Regions from separate parts of the Streptomyces sp. NBC_01296 genome, predicted to be linked through region 2. Evidence: riboswitches for the same ligand, from Rfam matches in the RefSeq annotation. Region 2 holds a riboswitch; the other holds the start of a gene.
The links. A riboswitch is a leader RNA that binds a small molecule or an ion and turns the genes downstream of it on or off. The one in region 2 is predicted to bind guanidine.

Region 1: another riboswitch for guanidine. It lies ahead of OG299_RS02715 (Ohr family peroxiredoxin); the one in region 2 lies ahead of OG299_RS24715 (DMT family transporter).

What each region holds. Positions count from the first base shown of each region.
Region 1 covers NZ_CP130720.1:555,135-562,628, forward strand. The annotation lists gene OG299_RS02710 (GNAT family N-acetyltransferase) at 1-1,049, shown strand, start outside; guanidine-III (ykkC-III) riboswitch at 1,257-1,319, shown strand; gene OG299_RS02715 (Ohr family peroxiredoxin) at 1,401-1,847, shown strand; gene OG299_RS02720 (hypothetical protein) at 1,840-2,292, shown strand; gene OG299_RS02725 (aggregation-promoting factor C-terminal-like domain-containing protein) at 2,391-2,834, opposite strand; gene OG299_RS02730 (YciI family protein) at 3,247-3,654, shown strand; gene OG299_RS02735 (RNA polymerase sigma factor) at 3,663-4,808, shown strand; gene OG299_RS02740 (TetR/AcrR family transcriptional regulator) at 4,971-5,543, opposite strand; gene OG299_RS02745 (SDR family NAD(P)-dependent oxidoreductase) at 5,686-6,477, shown strand; gene OG299_RS02750 (CehA/McbA family metallohydrolase) at 6,688-7,494, shown strand, end outside.
Region 2 covers NZ_CP130720.1:5,437,201-5,444,694, forward strand. The annotation lists gene OG299_RS24695 (HNH endonuclease) at 1-74, opposite strand, end outside; gene bcp (thioredoxin-dependent thiol peroxidase) at 221-688, opposite strand; gene OG299_RS24705 (DUF3618 domain-containing protein) at 804-1,121, shown strand; gene OG299_RS24710 (GroES family chaperonin) at 1,168-1,512, shown strand; guanidine-III (ykkC-III) riboswitch at 1,565-1,643, shown strand; gene OG299_RS24715 (DMT family transporter) at 1,674-1,994, shown strand; gene OG299_RS24720 (transglycosylase domain-containing protein) at 2,051-4,498, opposite strand; gene OG299_RS24725 (ABC transporter permease) at 4,686-5,501, shown strand; gene OG299_RS24730 (ABC transporter permease) at 5,494-6,366, shown strand; gene OG299_RS24735 (ABC transporter ATP-binding protein) at 6,373-7,341, shown strand.

The DNA of each region.
Region 1 (7,494 bases), 4.9 Mb from region 2:
TCACCCTGCCCGGTCAGACCCTCGTCCCGGCCGCCGGGGTGACCGCCGTCGGCGTCCTGCCCTCGCACCGGCGCCAGGGCGTGCTCAGCGCGATGATGCGGCATCAGCTCGCCGAGCTGCGGGCCCGCGGGGAGTTCCTCTCCGTGCTGCTGGCCTCCGAGGCCCGGATCTACGGCAGGTTCGGCTACGGACCGGCGACCTACACCCAGCGGCTGACGGTGCCGCGCCGGCAGGCTGCCCTCGCCCTCCCCCGGGCGCGCGGAACGGCCGATGCCCCGGCGACAGGCTCGGGCACCGGCTCGGGCACCGGCTCGGTCGAGGTGCTGCGGCGTGCCGAGTGCGGCGAGATCCTGGAAGAGGTCTACGACCGGTACCGCCGCGAACAGCCCGGCGCGCTGTCCCGGCCGCACCGCTGGTGGGCCTTGCGCGCGGGGCAGCCCCCGATCTCGCCGGCGCCGCGCTACGTCGCCGTCCACCGTGACGCCGACGGCGTCCCGGACGGGTACGCCAGCTACTCGATCGGCGAGCCCGACACCTTGACGGTCGACGAGACCATTGCCACCGACGACGCCGTCTCCACGGCCCTGACCCGGTTCGTACTCGGACACGACCTGGTCTCCCAGGTCGTGTTCAACCACTGCTCGCCCGACCACCCGCTGCGCTGGCAGCTCGCGGACTTCCGCGCCGGGCAGGTGGGCCGCGACACCGACTGGCTCTGGGTGCGGCTGCTGGACATCCCGCGCGCCCTGACCGCGCGCGCCTGGTTCATGGACGGCGAGCTCGTCCTCGACGTCGAGGACCCGTTCCTCGGCGAGCACGGCCGCTACCTGCTGACCGTCCGGGACGGCAAGGCCGACTGCGCCCCGACGGACCGGGAGCCGGACCTGTCCCTGGACGTGCGCGACCTGGGCTCGGTCTACCTCGGCGGCACCGCCCCGAGCACGCTCGTGCGCGCCGGGCACGTCCGGGCCCACCGCCCGGGCGCGGCCGCCCTCGCCGACTCCCTCTTCCGCGCCGAGCGCTCCCCGCACTGCCTGCACTGGTTCTGACCCCGCGCCCGCCCACCCTGCCGCGCGGGTCGGCGGGTGGCCGCAGCCCCGGCGGCCGAGCCTGCGCCACGCCGAGGGCCTGTTCGGGCAGGCTGGTTGCGTCGGGCGCGCGTCGGCCGGGGACGTTCGTCGGCGGCGACGGGTCGGGTGAGGAGGGTCACCACAGGTGCACGTCCCGGCGGGCCCGCTCCCGTTGCTAGATTGTCCGGCGGCCCGGTCCCGAGGCCCCGGACGAGATGCGCCGTACCCGGTTATGCACGACGACGCGCCAGGCGCCGTCCCACCCGGCAGGCGCCGAAGCGCCGTCCGGCCCCGGGCGGCGATCCCTCGTCGCACAGATGGGCTGACCACATGACCGTGCCGCTGACCCGCACCCTCTACCGGACGACCGCGCACGCCAGCGGGGGCCGTACCGGATCGGTGGTCACCGAGGACGGGCGCCTCGACGTCCGTCTGGCCCCGCCCCGCAAGAGGGTGCCCGGGACCACCAACCCCGAGCAGTTGTTCGCGGCCGGCTTCGCCGCCTGTTTCACGTCTGCGCTGGCCGAGGTCGCAGCCGAGTTCGGGGCGGATGCCTCGGCCGCGCGCGTCGCGTGCGAGGTCCAGCTCGGAACCACGGACACGCCCGCGGGCTACGGTCTCGCGGTCGGCCTCACGGTCTCCCTGCCGGGGTGGAAGGCGGCCGACCTGCTGCCCCTGCTCCACCGGGCGGACGAGGTCTGCCCCTACTCGCAGGCGGTCCGCGGGAACATCGGGCTCTCGCTGCTGGCCGTGGACGACACCGCCGCCGATGCCTGAGCCGGCAGCCGCCCTCGGAACCCCTCCGGCGGCGGGCGGGCCGGGCATCGCGGTGCCCGAGAGGGGTGCGTGGCTGCGTCGCGGCATCAGCCGGAACGGCGGCCCCCTGGTGGAAGACCGCGAGGTGGTGTGGCTGCAGGCGGGCCCGTACTTCGCCGACAGCCGGGGCTTCGCCGGCGTCACCTCCTTCGACGGCTCCCGCGTGCACTTCCACCACCTGGAGGGCGAGCCCGGCGAGGACACGGGCACCTTCCGGTGGGAGGGTGCCCACCTCATCGAGTGGGGCACCAACACGGACGGCAGTACGTTCCTGGAGGTCTGGACCCCGCTGCCCGCCGACGACGGCGACGCCGGCTCCTGGGCCGGTACCGGCTACCACGTGGTGCGCGTCGGCCGGCATCTCGTACATGTTGATTCCCGCGCGGGTACGTACTGGCGGACGTGACCGGTCAACGACCATGCGAACGGGCAGACAACGCAAGGACGCCCGGCCGGGAGGTCCCGGCCGGGCGTTTGCGTGCGTCTGCTCTACCTGCTGGCGGCTTAGTACCAGTGGTGGGTCTGCCAGAAGTCCCAGGCGCCGACGGGGCTGCCGTAGCGGGAGTTCATGTAGTCCAGGCCCCACTTGATCTGGGTCGCCGGGTTGGTCTTCCAGTCCGCACCCGCCGAAGCCATCTTCGAGGCCGGCAGCGCCTGCACCAGGCCATAGGCACCCGAGGAGGCGTTCGTGGCCGTGTGGTTCCAGCCGCTCTCACGCGAAACGATGTTGTTGAACGCCGCGAACTGCGCCGGGTCCTTGATCATCTGCTGGGCGATCGCCTTCGCGCTCGTCGGAGCCGCCTGAGCGGGAACCGTGGCAAGCATCGAACCGGCGACACCAAGGGCGACGACGGCACCCGCGAGGGTCTTCTTCGAAGCGGCGATGCGGCGGATGACAGCGTGGGACACGGACGAACCTTCCGACGGGAACAAGGACGATCGCCACATGCCGAAGACATGCGAGAGCCACTCACACACAGGAGAGGGGATCGACAGCGGCGGGTGAACCACCCGGGCCGCCCGGCGACACATCCAGTTCTACCCACACCCCCACCCCCTGACAACGACCCCACCTAGCCACCCTCGCAGCCCACCACCCCCACCCCCAGACCGGCGCACAAGGGACCGGAATCAACCCCTACAAGACCTACTACCCCGGTTCGTGTGTGACGTGCGCCCTATGGGACGGCTCACCCCCAGAACACCCGAACCTCACCGAACGTGACCGCCCGTACCCCTTTGTGAGTGGGCCAGAAGAGGGGGAAAAAAATCGGACGGCCATGTCGAGAACCCGTGGCCGGCTCCGTCCCTGGAGTGAAGGCGACCAAAATAGGTCGCACCAGCACTGAGGAGAAACGCCATGGCCAAGTACCTGCTGCTCAAGCACTACCGCGGCGCCCCGGCTCCGGTCAACGACGTGCCCATGGACCGGTGGACGCCCGAGGAGATCTCGGCCCACTGCCAGTACATGAACGACTTCGCGGCCCGGCTCGAGGGGACCGGCGAGTTCGTCGACGGTCAGGCGCTCGCCCCCGAGGGAACCTTCGTCCGGTACGACGGGGAGGGGCGCCCGCCCGTCACCGACGGCCCGTTCGCCGAGACCAAGGACCTGATCGCCGGCTGGATGGTGATCGACGTCGACAGCTACGAGCGCGCCGTCGAGCTGGCCGGGGAGCTGTCCGCCGCCCCCGGGGCGGGCGGGAAGCCGATCCACGAATGGCTCGAACTGCGCCCGTTCCTGGCCGCACCGCCCACCATCACGGAGTGACGTCCCAGATGGATGAGGCCCTGCTCCGGAGCCTCACGCCGAGCGTGCTCGCCGTCCTCGTCCGCCGCGGAGCCGACTTCGCGGCGGCCGAGGACGCCGTACAGGACGCGCTCGTCGAGGCGGTCCGCGTCTGGCCGGCCGACCCTCCGCGGGATGCGAAGGGCTGGCTGGTCACCGTGGCCTGGCGCAAGTTCCTCGACGCCACCCGCTCGGATGCCGCCCGCCGACGGCGTGAGGACCTCGTCGACGAGGAGCCGGCGGCCGGGCCCGCGGCCGCGGCGGACGACACGCTCCAGCTCTACTTCCTGTGCGCCCACCCCTCGTTGACGCCGTCCTCCGCGGTCGCGCTCACGCTGCGCGCCGTCGGCGGGCTGACCACCCGCCAGATCGCCCAGGCCTACCTGGTGCCCGAGGCGACCATGGCGCAACGCATCAGCCGCGCCAAGCGCACCGTCTCCGACGTGCGATTCGACCAGCCCGGCAACGTCGCCACCGTGCTGCGCGTCCTCTACCTGGTCTTCAACGAGGGCTACTCCGGCGACGTCGACCTCGCCGCCGAGGCCATCCGGCTCACCCGGCAGCTCGCGGCCGCGATCGACCACCCCGAGGTGGCGGGGCTGCTCGCCCTCATGCTGCTCCACCACGCCCGGCGCGCCACCCGAACCGCGCCGGACGGCAGCCTGGTACCCCTCGCCGAGCAGAACCGCGGCCGGTGGGACACGCAGGTGATCGCCGAGGGCGTCCGGATCCTGCAGGCGGCCCTCGCCCGCGACCGGCTGGGCGAGTTCCAGGCCCAGGCCGCCATCGCGGCACTCCACGCCGACGCACCCACCGCCGAGGAGACCGACTGGGTGCAGATCCTCGAGTGGTACGACGAGCTCGCGCGACTGACCGACAGCCCGGTCGTCCGCCTCAACCGCGCGGTCGCCGTCGGCGAGGCGGACGGACCGCGCGCCGGCCTGGCGGCGCTCGCGGCGCTGGACGACTCGCTGCCCCGCCACGCCGCGGTGGCGGCGTACCTCCACGAGCGCGACGGCGACCTCGCGACGGCGGCACGGCTGTACGCCGAAGCGGCCCGGAAGGCACCCAACCTCGCCGAGCGCGACCACCTCACGCGCCAAGCCGCGCGCCTCAACGCCCACCCGCGTCCGTGACGGGTCGAGTGGGCAGGTCGAGGGCCCTCGAACCACTGTGCACGCGCGGTGGCTTCGCCCCGGAGCACACCCGCGACGCGCTCACCGGCCTCGGCTACCCTGCCGCGAAGGTGCGATCGTACGAGAACGGCCCAGGGCCCGCGGCGCATCCTCCGCAGACGTCTACGGGGTCTGCGTCGGGGTGAACTGCGTGAGGATCAGCAGGGTGTCCACGAGGTCCTCGGCGGGGGCGCCGGTGGCGAGGCGGCGCAGTTGCTGCCCGAAGACCAGGGCGACGGCCACGCCGGCCAGGCGCTCGGGGTCCGGCACGCCGAGTTGGGTCAGGATCCGGGCGGCCAGCAGGTCGTAGGCGGCGAAGCACTCGGCCGCGGCGGCACGCAGCCGTTCGTCGCGGCCGGCCTGCACGTACAGCTCGAACGGCGCGATGTGACGGCTGTCGAAGGCATTGCCGCCCGCGACCTGGGCCACCACCTCGGCCGCCTGCCCGATGTCGAAGCGCTCGTCGGTGCACTCGTCGGCGAGCGTCGTGAAGTGCCGGGTCTCCTCGGCCACGAAGTGCAGCAGGCTTTCGCGCAGCAGCTCGTGCTGGGTGGCGAAGTGGTACGTGACGGAGCCGAGGGAGACGGCAGCCTCCTTCGCGATCCGCCGGTTGGTGACGGCGGCTATGCCGTCCTGCCCGATGATCCGCAGTACGGCGTCGATGATGCTCTGGCGGGTGTCGGAAGCATGGGGCATGTCGTCATTCTGCCCCATCGGCCGAAACCAGTGCCCGGGCAGGGCTGGGGAGTTGGAGGCGCAAGAGGTGTGGACAGCCTGCTCGGCAGTCCCTACTGTTCGTTCGAACGAACAGTAGGGCCGCCGCCGCACGGGAGTGATCGTGGAGATATCGGGATCGAACGTTCTGCTCACCGGGGCCACCGGAGGCATCGGCTCCGCCCTGGCCGCGCGCCTGACGTCGCAGGGGGCCCGCCTGACGGTCAGCGGGCGCAGGAAGGAAGCCCTCGAGGCCGTCGCAGACGCCTGGGGCGCCCGCACCGCCGTCGCAGATCTGGCCGTCCGGTCCGACGTCGTCCGCCTCGCCGAGACCTGCGCCGAGGCGGACGTCCTCGTCGCGAATGCCGCCCTGCCCGCCAGCGGCGACCTCAAGGACTACACCGAGGAGCAGCTCGACCGCGCACTCGACGTCAACCTGCGCGCGCCCGTCCTGCTGTCCCGGCTGCTCTCGGAGCACATGGTGGCACGCGGGCGCGGCCACATCGTGTTGGTCGGTTCCCTCTCCGGCAAGGCGGCGACCAAGGCGACCTCCCTCTACAACGCGACGAAGTTCGGGCTGCGCGGATTCGCGTTCGCCCTGCGCCAGGAACTCAGGGGGACAGGGGTGGGCGTGTCCCTGGTGCAGCCCGGATTCGTCCGCGACGCCGGGATGTTCGCGGCCACCGGCGCCACCCCGCCGAAGGGCCTCAGGACCGTCACGCCCGGCCAGGTCGCCGACGGCGTCGTACGGGCCGTCCACCGCGACCGGTGCGAGGTCAACGTGGCACCGCTCGAGCTGCGGCTGCTGAGCGCCGTCGCCGGGCAGTTCCCCGGTTTCGCCGAGCGGGTCCAGGCCCGTTTGGACCTCGATGGCTCCGTGCGACAGATCGTCGAGGCCCAGCGCTCACACCGGTAGACGCGCCTTCCCTGCCACCTCACGTGAACGGAGAGCACCGCTGTGCCGAGTGAACACCTCCCGATTCCGCATGGCGTGGCCGACCCCGGCCCGGGCGTCGAGCGCAGGTCCCTGCTCCGATTAGGGGCCCTGCTGGCCGCGGGCGGGGCCTCCGCGCTGCTTCCCGCACCGATCGCGCACGCCGCGAAGAGGGGTCAGGGGAGCGACACCGTGACCACCACCTACCAGGGCCGCGCCCCGAAGGGCAACGACCAGTGGGCGTACGTCGCCTTCGACGTCCCCGCGGGGGTACAGCGGATCTCCGTCGACACCTCCCACGACGCCGCCGCCGGCATCCTGGACCTCGGCATCTTCGGCCCCTCCGGCTTCCGCGGCTGGTCGGGCGGCGAACGGGCCGGCTTCACCCTGTCCGCGGCGGACGCCACCCCCGGCTACATACCCGCGCCGGTCGAGCCCGGCAGCTGGTCCGTCATCCTGGGACCGATGGTCGGCGCCGACGGCGGCATGGCCTGGCAGGTCAGTGTCACCCTGCACCACGGAGACCCGCTGCCCCGGACCCCCTACGACATCCTGCCCGCCTCGCTGCCGGGGCGCGGACCCGGCTGGTACCGGGGCGACCTGCACCTGCACAGCGTGCACTCCGACGGGAAGCGCACGGTGGACGAAATAGTCGCGGCCGCCCGCCAGGAGGGGCTGCACTTCATCGCCACGTCCGACCACAACACCAGCTCCACCGGCCTGACATGGCGCGGCAACGTCCCGACGGACCTGCTGGTCGTCAACGCCGAGGAGGTCACCACCCGGCACGGTCACTGGCTGGCCGTCGGCCTGCCCCAGGGCGAATGGGTGGACTGGCGCTACGGCCCTGCGGACCAGGGGGCGTTCGAGAGCCATGCCCGGCGCGTCCACAGCCTGGGCGGACTCACCATCGCCGCCCATCCGCTCACTCCGGCAGCGGGCTCCTTCTGGGAGTTCGGCCTCGACCGCGTGGACGCGCTGGAGGTGTGGAACGGGCCG
Region 2 (7,494 bases):
AGCGCTTCCGTCAGCGTCCGCGACGTCCTCGCCGCCTCCGCCAGGCGTTCCTCCGTGTACGGGCTGATCGGCATCCCGGCCCCCTCCGTTCCCGGCCACGTGTGCGGCTCTCGTACGGAGTAGCGGGGCGATAGTCGGACAGTTACGGGTTGTTTCGTCCGATAAGCGGAGCGACCCGTACCGGGTGGGTGCGGGCCGCTGCCGGGGAGGGTGAGTGTCGTCAGATGCCGAGGTCCTTGATGATCTTGGCTACGTGGCCCGTGGCCTTGACGTTGTAGAGGGCGCGTTCGACCTTGCCCTCCTCGTCGACGATCACCGTGGAGCGGATGACCCCGGTCACCGTCTTGCCGTACAGCTTCTTCTCGCCGAACGCGCCGTAGGTCTCGAGGACCTTCTTCTCGGGGTCGCCGACCAGGGTGACCTTCAGGTGCTCCTTCTCGCGGAACTTCGCCAGCTTCTCCGGGTTGTCCGGGGACACCCCGATCACGTCGTAGCCGGCCTCGGCCAGCACCGCCAGGTTGTCCGTGAAATCGCAGGCCTGCTTCGTGCAGCCCGGCGTCAGCGCCGCGGGGTAGAAGTACACGATCACCTTGCGGCCCTTGTGGTCGGCGAGCGAGACCTCGTTGCCGTCCGCGTCGGGCAGGGTGAAGGCGGGGGCGGTGTCGCCCGGCTGGAGTCGCTCGCTCATGTCAACAGTCTCCTCGGGAGGGGATCGGTACGGTCCGAGACTAAGCTGACAGACTGTTCATGGTGGGCTACGCCCCCTATTCGAACCCGACGACGACGGAGGCAGCGCGGTGCCCGTGCCCGAAGCCAGGACCCCCGCACAGATCGAGGCGGACATCGTCCGCCGCCGCGAGCAGCTCGCCGAGACGCTCGACGAGATCGGCGTGCGCCTCCACCCGAAGACGATCATCGGGGACGCGAAGGCCAGGGTCGCCTCGACCGTGGACCACACCGCCGGGCGTGCCGTCGTCGCCGTGAACCGCCTCCTGACGGACGTACGGGACAGCCTGCGCCACGAGGACGGCGCCCCGCGCTTCGAGCGGATCGCGCCCATCGCGCTGGTCGCGGTCGGTGTGGTCGGCCTGCTCGTGGCGTCGGCGCGGCGCAAGCGCTGATGACCCTGCGGCGCACGGACCGGGCGCGGACGGGTAGGTTCGTGGCGTGAGCGACAACACCACCACCCACGACAAGCTGCCCATCCGCATGCTGCACGACCGTGTGCTCGTGAAGTCCGACTTGCCGGAGGGTGAGCGGCGCTCGGGCGGCGGCATCCTGATTCCGGCGACCGCTGCCGTGGGCAAGCGGCTGGCCTGGGCCGAGGTGGTCGCGGTCGGGCAGAACGTACGCAGCGTGGAGCCGGGGGACCGGGTGCTGTACGACCCCGAGGACCGGGCCGAGGTCGAGGTGCGGGGTGCGACGTACGTGCTGATGCGCGAGCGGGATCTGCACGCCGTGGCCGCGGAGAGGCTGGAGGGGTCCAAGGACTCCACCGGGCTGTACCTGTAGTGGATCGATCGTCGAAGGGCCGGTGACCGGGGTCACCGGCCCTTTTGCCTGCGCTTTGCTACGGTGGTGGGGAACCCCCGACGAGACGCGCCGTACCGGGTAGCCGTGGCTGTACGACAAGACGACGCACCCCGTTCGCTCTCGTTCCGGAGGTGCCTGTCATGGCCTGGGTTCTGCTTCTCGTCGCCGGCCTGCTCGAAGTCGGCTGGTCGATCGGCATGAAGTTCACGGAGGGGTTCACCCGGCTGTGGCCGAGCGTGTTCACAGGTGCCGGGATCGTCGCCAGCATGGTGCTGCTCTCGTACGCCGCCAAGACCCTGCCGATCGGTACCGCGTACGGCGTGTGGGTGGGCATCGGTGCGGCCGGTGCCGCGGTGCTGGGCATGGCGGTGCTGGGTGAGCCCGTCACCGCCGCCCGGATCTTCTTCATCTGCCTGCTGCTGGTCGCCGTGGTGGGGCTGAAGGCGACCTCCGGTCACTGATCCGTCGCCCCCCGTTCGGGGTACTTCCGGGATTTTGGCTGCTGCGGCTGTTGCGGCTATTCCAGGTATTCCGACGGGGGGCGGCTGCGCAGGCGGCCGCCGGTGACGCCGCCCAGGGCGCCGGCGGCGGCGCCGGTCGTGGTGCCCGATGTCGTGGCGCCGGTGGTCCCGGTGGTCCCGGTGGTCGTCCCGGTGGTGGTGCCCTCGTTGCTCTGGCCTCCGGTCGTGTCGCCTTCCGTGGTCCCGCCCTCGGTGTCCTGCCCCTGGTTCCGGCCGCCCTGGTCCTGTTCGCCGTCCGGCGGTGTCGGCCGGTTCGGGCGGTTCGGGCGGTTCGGCCGGCTCGGCGGTGCCGGGGACTCCGGGGCGCTCTCGTCCGGCGTCGGTTCCGGGCTGCTCGGGATGAACGGCGGCGGGGACGGGGCGGCGCCCGGCTGGAGTTCGAGGTCGAAGTCCAGCGGGTCGCTGCCCTCCAGGGCGGTCTTCGTGTACTGCGCCCAGATCCGGGCCGGGTAGCCGCCGCCCCCGATCCGGGCCTCGTCGAGCGCCCCGTACAGGGATTCCAGGGCGCCGGTGTCGGGGTCCTGGCCCATCATCGAGACGACCGTGACCAGGTCCGGGGTGTACGCCGCGAACCAGGCGGAGCGGTCCAGTTCGCCGGTGCCCGTCTTGCCGGCGGACGGGTGTCCGGCGGCGAGGGCGGCCGTACCGGTGCCGTTGTCGACGACGCTGACCAGCATGGACGTGGTGGTGTCGGCGGCTTCGCGGCTGACGGCCTGCTTCGGGGTGCGGTCGGGCAGGCGGATGCTGTCGCTGCCCTTGGTGACCTTCTCGACGAGGGTGTACGGGGTGTAGCGGCCGTGGTCGGCGAGGGTCGCGTAGGCCTGGGTCATGTCCAGGACGCTGGCCTGCATGGTGCCGAGGGCCATGGCGGGACTCGCCACGAAGTTCGGTGTGTTCTCGGGGATGCCGAGGTCGATGGCGGTCTTCTTGACCTTGGCGGTGCCGACGTCGACGACCATCTGGGCGAACACGGCGTTGACGGAGAGGTCGGTGGCGGTGGTGACGGGGATGTTCCCGTACGACAACTGGCCCTCGTTCTCGGGGGCGTACGGGGTCCGGGTGCCGACGACGCGGCGCTTGTTGTCGCCGTTGTAGAGGGTGTTGGGGGTGATCAGGCGACCGTCCTGGGTGCGCGAGTCGTTCTCGACAGCGGCGGCGAACACGAACGGCTTGAAGGTGGAGGCCACTTGGTAGTCGTGCCGGGTCGCGTTGTTGACGTACTGCTTGGTGTAGTCGATGCCGCCGTACATGGCGACGACCTTGCCGGTCGCCGGGTCGATGGAGACCCCGCCGGCCCGTACGACGCGGTCGGCCTTGCGGGCTTCCGGGTCGAGTTTGCTGACCATCTTCTCGTCGACGGCGTCGACGAAGGCGTTCTGGCGGCGCTTGTCGATGGTGGTGGTGATGCGGTAGCCGCCCTCGGCGAGGGTCTTCTCGTCGAGGATCTTGTGTTCGACGATGTAGTCCTTGACGGCCTCGACGAGGTAGCCGCGCTGTCCGGAGAGGCCGGCGGCGGGGCGGACCTTGCCGGGTTCGGGGAACTGCGTCGCGGTCCGCTCGCCCGCGGGCAGCCACTGCTTTTTGACCATGCCGTCGAGTACGTAGTTCCAGCGGGCGAGCGCGCGGGTGCGGCTCTGGGGGTGCGCGACGACGTCGAAGGCGCTGGGGGAGTTGAGGAGCGTGGCGAGGTACGCGCCTTCGGCGGTGGTGAGTTTGCCGACGTCCTTGCCGTAGTAGGCCTGGGCGGCGGCCTGGATGCCGTAGGCGTTGCGGCCGAAGTAGCTGGTGTTGAGGTAGCCCTCGAGGATGTAGTCCTTCGATTTTTCGCGGCCGAGTTTGATCGCGATGAAGAACTCTTTGACCTTGCGCGTGATCGTCTGTTCCTGGCCCAGGTAGTAGTTCTTGACGTACTGCTGGGTGATGGTCGAGCCGGACTGGGTGCCCTTGCCGGTCGCCGTGTTCCAGGCGGCGCGGATCATCGCCTTGGGGTCCACCGCCCGTTCGGAGTAGAAGTCCCGGTCCTCCGCGGCCAGTACGGCCTCCTGGACCGTGCGGGGGATCTGCGAGAGCGGGACGTTGACGCGGTTGACCTCGCCGTCGCGGGCGAGCTGGGAGCCGTCGGCGTAGAGGTAGAGGTTGGACTGAGCGGTGGCGGCTGCGTTGGCGGGCGGGATGCGGACCAGCAGGTAGCCGGCGATGAGGGCGCCGATGACCAGCAGGGCGAGCAGCAGGACGGCGCCGAGGACCATGCGCCAGGTGGGGACGAGGCGGCGCCAGCCGGTCCGCTTCCGTTTCCGCTCGGCCTTCTCGGCGGCTCTGCGCGACTGCTTCTCGCCGGACGGCCGCTGCGGCTTCCTCGGCTGCTGCGACTCCTGCGCGGGAGGTCCTGCGGGGGTGTCCGGGTCACGAGGGGTCCAGCCCGGTGGTGGTGACTGGTCGCTCATCGCCAGGACTCCTCGACGCCGTACGAAATATCCACATCTGTACTCCGTGTTGTCTACCTGATGACCGCTCATTCCGCTTCGGACGGGCGTAAATCGGTCGCGTGGATCGCCCCTCCGCACTAAGCTCGCGCGCTTTGGCCGACGTAGGAACGACCGGGGAAAACGGAGGGATACGGTGCGCCAGGCAATGGCTCGCAGAGCGTGGCTCTATCCGGCCGTCGCGGCCGGCGGGTTCAGGCGCTACGCCACGTACGGGACGGCGACGGCGGCAGGGGTGTTCACCAACACCGTCTTCGGCTTCATCCTCGCGTACACGTACATCGCGCTGTGGGACGAGCGGCCCGGACTCGGCGGCTACGACCAGGCGCAGGCGCTGACGTTCGTCTGGGTGAGCCAGTCGCTGCTCGCCGCGGGCGCGCTCATCGGCGGCGGCTTCCAGGAAGAGATGCAGGAGCGCATCCGTACGGGTGACATCGCCGTCGACCTGTACCGGCCGGCCGATCTGCAGATGTGGTGGCTCGCGGCCGATCTGGGGCGCGCGGGCTTCCAGTTGCTCGGGCGCGGGGTGGTGCCGCTGCTCGCGGGGGCGCTGGCGTTCGAGCTGGCACTGCCCGTCGATCCGGTGCGCTGGCTGCTGTTCCTGGTGTCCGTCCTGCTCGCGCTGGTCGTCAGCTTCGGGATCCGGTACCTGCTGGGGCTGGCCGCGTTCTGGCTGATGGACGGGACCGGGATCAACCTGATGGCCGTCGTCGTCACGATCTTCTGCTCCGGGATGCTGCTGCCGCTGACGGTGTTCCCGGGCGGCTTCGGCGAGATCGTCCGCGTCCTGCCGTGGGCGGCGATGATCCAGGTGCCGCTGGACGTGCTGATGGGCGTGCACTTTGGCGCCGGGGGCGCGGTGCGGGCGCTGGGCTTCCAGGCGGGATGGGCGTTCGTACTGCTGGGCACGGGACGGCTGTTGCAGTCGGCGGCGACGCGGAAGGTGGTGGTCCAGGGTGGCTGAGGCGGTGGTGGCCGCGGCGCGGCGGCCCGGGGAACTCGCGGACGTACCGCCGCGGAACCGGACCGTGGAGGGGCTGCGCGGCTACGGGCTGATCGTGGCGATGTGGGTCCGGTCGACGATGACGTACCGGACGTCCTTCCTGCTCTCCACGTTCGGGAACGCGGCGATCACGCTCCTCGACTTCGTCGCGATCTGGATCATGTTCTCGCACGTGGACGTGCTCGGCGGCTTCGCGCTGCCCGAGATCGCCCTGCTGTACGGCTCCGCCTCGGCCTCCTTGGGCCTCGCGGACCTGCTCCTCGGCAATACGGACCGCATCGGCGTCCGGATCCGCGACGGCTCGCTCGACACCATGCTGGTGCGCCCGGTCCCGGTGCTCGCGCAGGTCGCGGCGGACCGCTTCGCGCTGCGGCGGGTGGGGCGGATCGCGCAGGGCCTGGCGGTGCTGGTCTGGGCGGTCTCCGAGCTGGACGTGGACTGGACGGCCGGGAAGGTGTGGCTGATGCCGGTGATGGTCGTGGCCGGGGCGGCGATCTTCGGGGCGGTGATGGTGGCCGGGGCGGCGTTCCAGTTCGTCGCCGGGGACGCCGCGGAGGTGCAGAACTCCTTCACGTACGGCGGGAACACGATGCTCCAGTACCCGCCGACGGTGTTCGGGAAGGACCTGCTGCGCGGGGTCACCTTCGTCGTGCCGCTGGCCTTCGTGAACTGGCTGCCCGCCCTGTACGTGCTGGGGCGGCCCGATCCGCTGGGGCTGCCGGGGTGGGTGGCGTTCCTGAGCCCGCTGGTGGCGGTGGTGGTGTTCGTACCCGCGTCGCTGGTGTGGCGTGCGGGTCTTCGTTCGTACCGGAGTACGGGGAGCTGAGCGGCTGTGGGCACGGATGTGCTGATCGAGCTGGACGGGGTCGAGAAGGTCTTCGACGTACGGCGCCGGGTGGGCCTGATGCGGCGGGAGAAACGGCAGGTCAGGGCGGTTGACGGGATCAGCTTCGAGGTGGCGCGGGGGGAGGTGGTCGGCTACATCGGGCCCAACGGCGCCGGGAAGTCGACCACGATCAAGATGCTGACCGGCATCCTCACCCCCAGCGGCGGCCGGCTGCGCGTCGCGGGGATCGACCCGGCGCGGGAGCGGATGCGGCTGGCGCACCGGATCGGGGTGGTGTTCGGGCAGCGGACCACGCTGTGGTGGGACCTGCCGCTGAAGGACTCGTACGGGCTGATGCGGCGGATGTACCGGATCCCGGCGGCGCGGTTCAAGGAGAACCTGGAGCGCTGCGTGGACCGCCTCGACCTGGCCGAGCTGCTCGACGTACCGGTGCGGCAGCTGTCGCTGGGCCAGCGGATGCGCGGGGACATCGCGGCGGCGCTGCTGCACGATCCGGACGTGCTGTACCTGGACGAGCCGACGATCGGGCTCGACGTGGTGAGCAAGGCGAAGGTACGGGGCTTCCTGCGGCAGTTGAACGCGGAGCTCGGCACGACCGTGCTGCTCACGACCCATGACCTGCAGGACATCGAGCAGCTGTGCGAGCGGGTGATGGTGATCGACCACGGGCGGCTGATGTACGACGGGGCGCTGGGCGGTCTGCACTCGATGGGGGAGGGCGGCGGCGAGCGGACGCTGGTGGTGGACCTGGAGCGGGAGCTTCCGGAGATCAGCGTGCCGGGGGCGCGGGTGGTGAAGGTGGACGGCCCGCGGCAGTGGCTGGCGTTCCCGGCGGGGACCTCGGCGGCGCCCCTGGTGGCGGAGGTGGCGGCGCGGTACCCGCTGCTGGACCTGTCGGTCCGGGAGCCGGACATCGAGGACGTGATCGCGCGGATGTACGCGGGGCGGGGGTGAGGGGGCGGGAGCGGTCCGGGTGGCCCGGGGGGCCGGTGGCCCGGGCTGAGGGCTAAGGGCTAAGGGCTGAGGGCTAAGGGATAAGGGATAAATCAGGGGCGAGCGGGGGTCGGAGCCAGGGCTGGGGCCATACAACTCCCTTGCGTGGCTGCA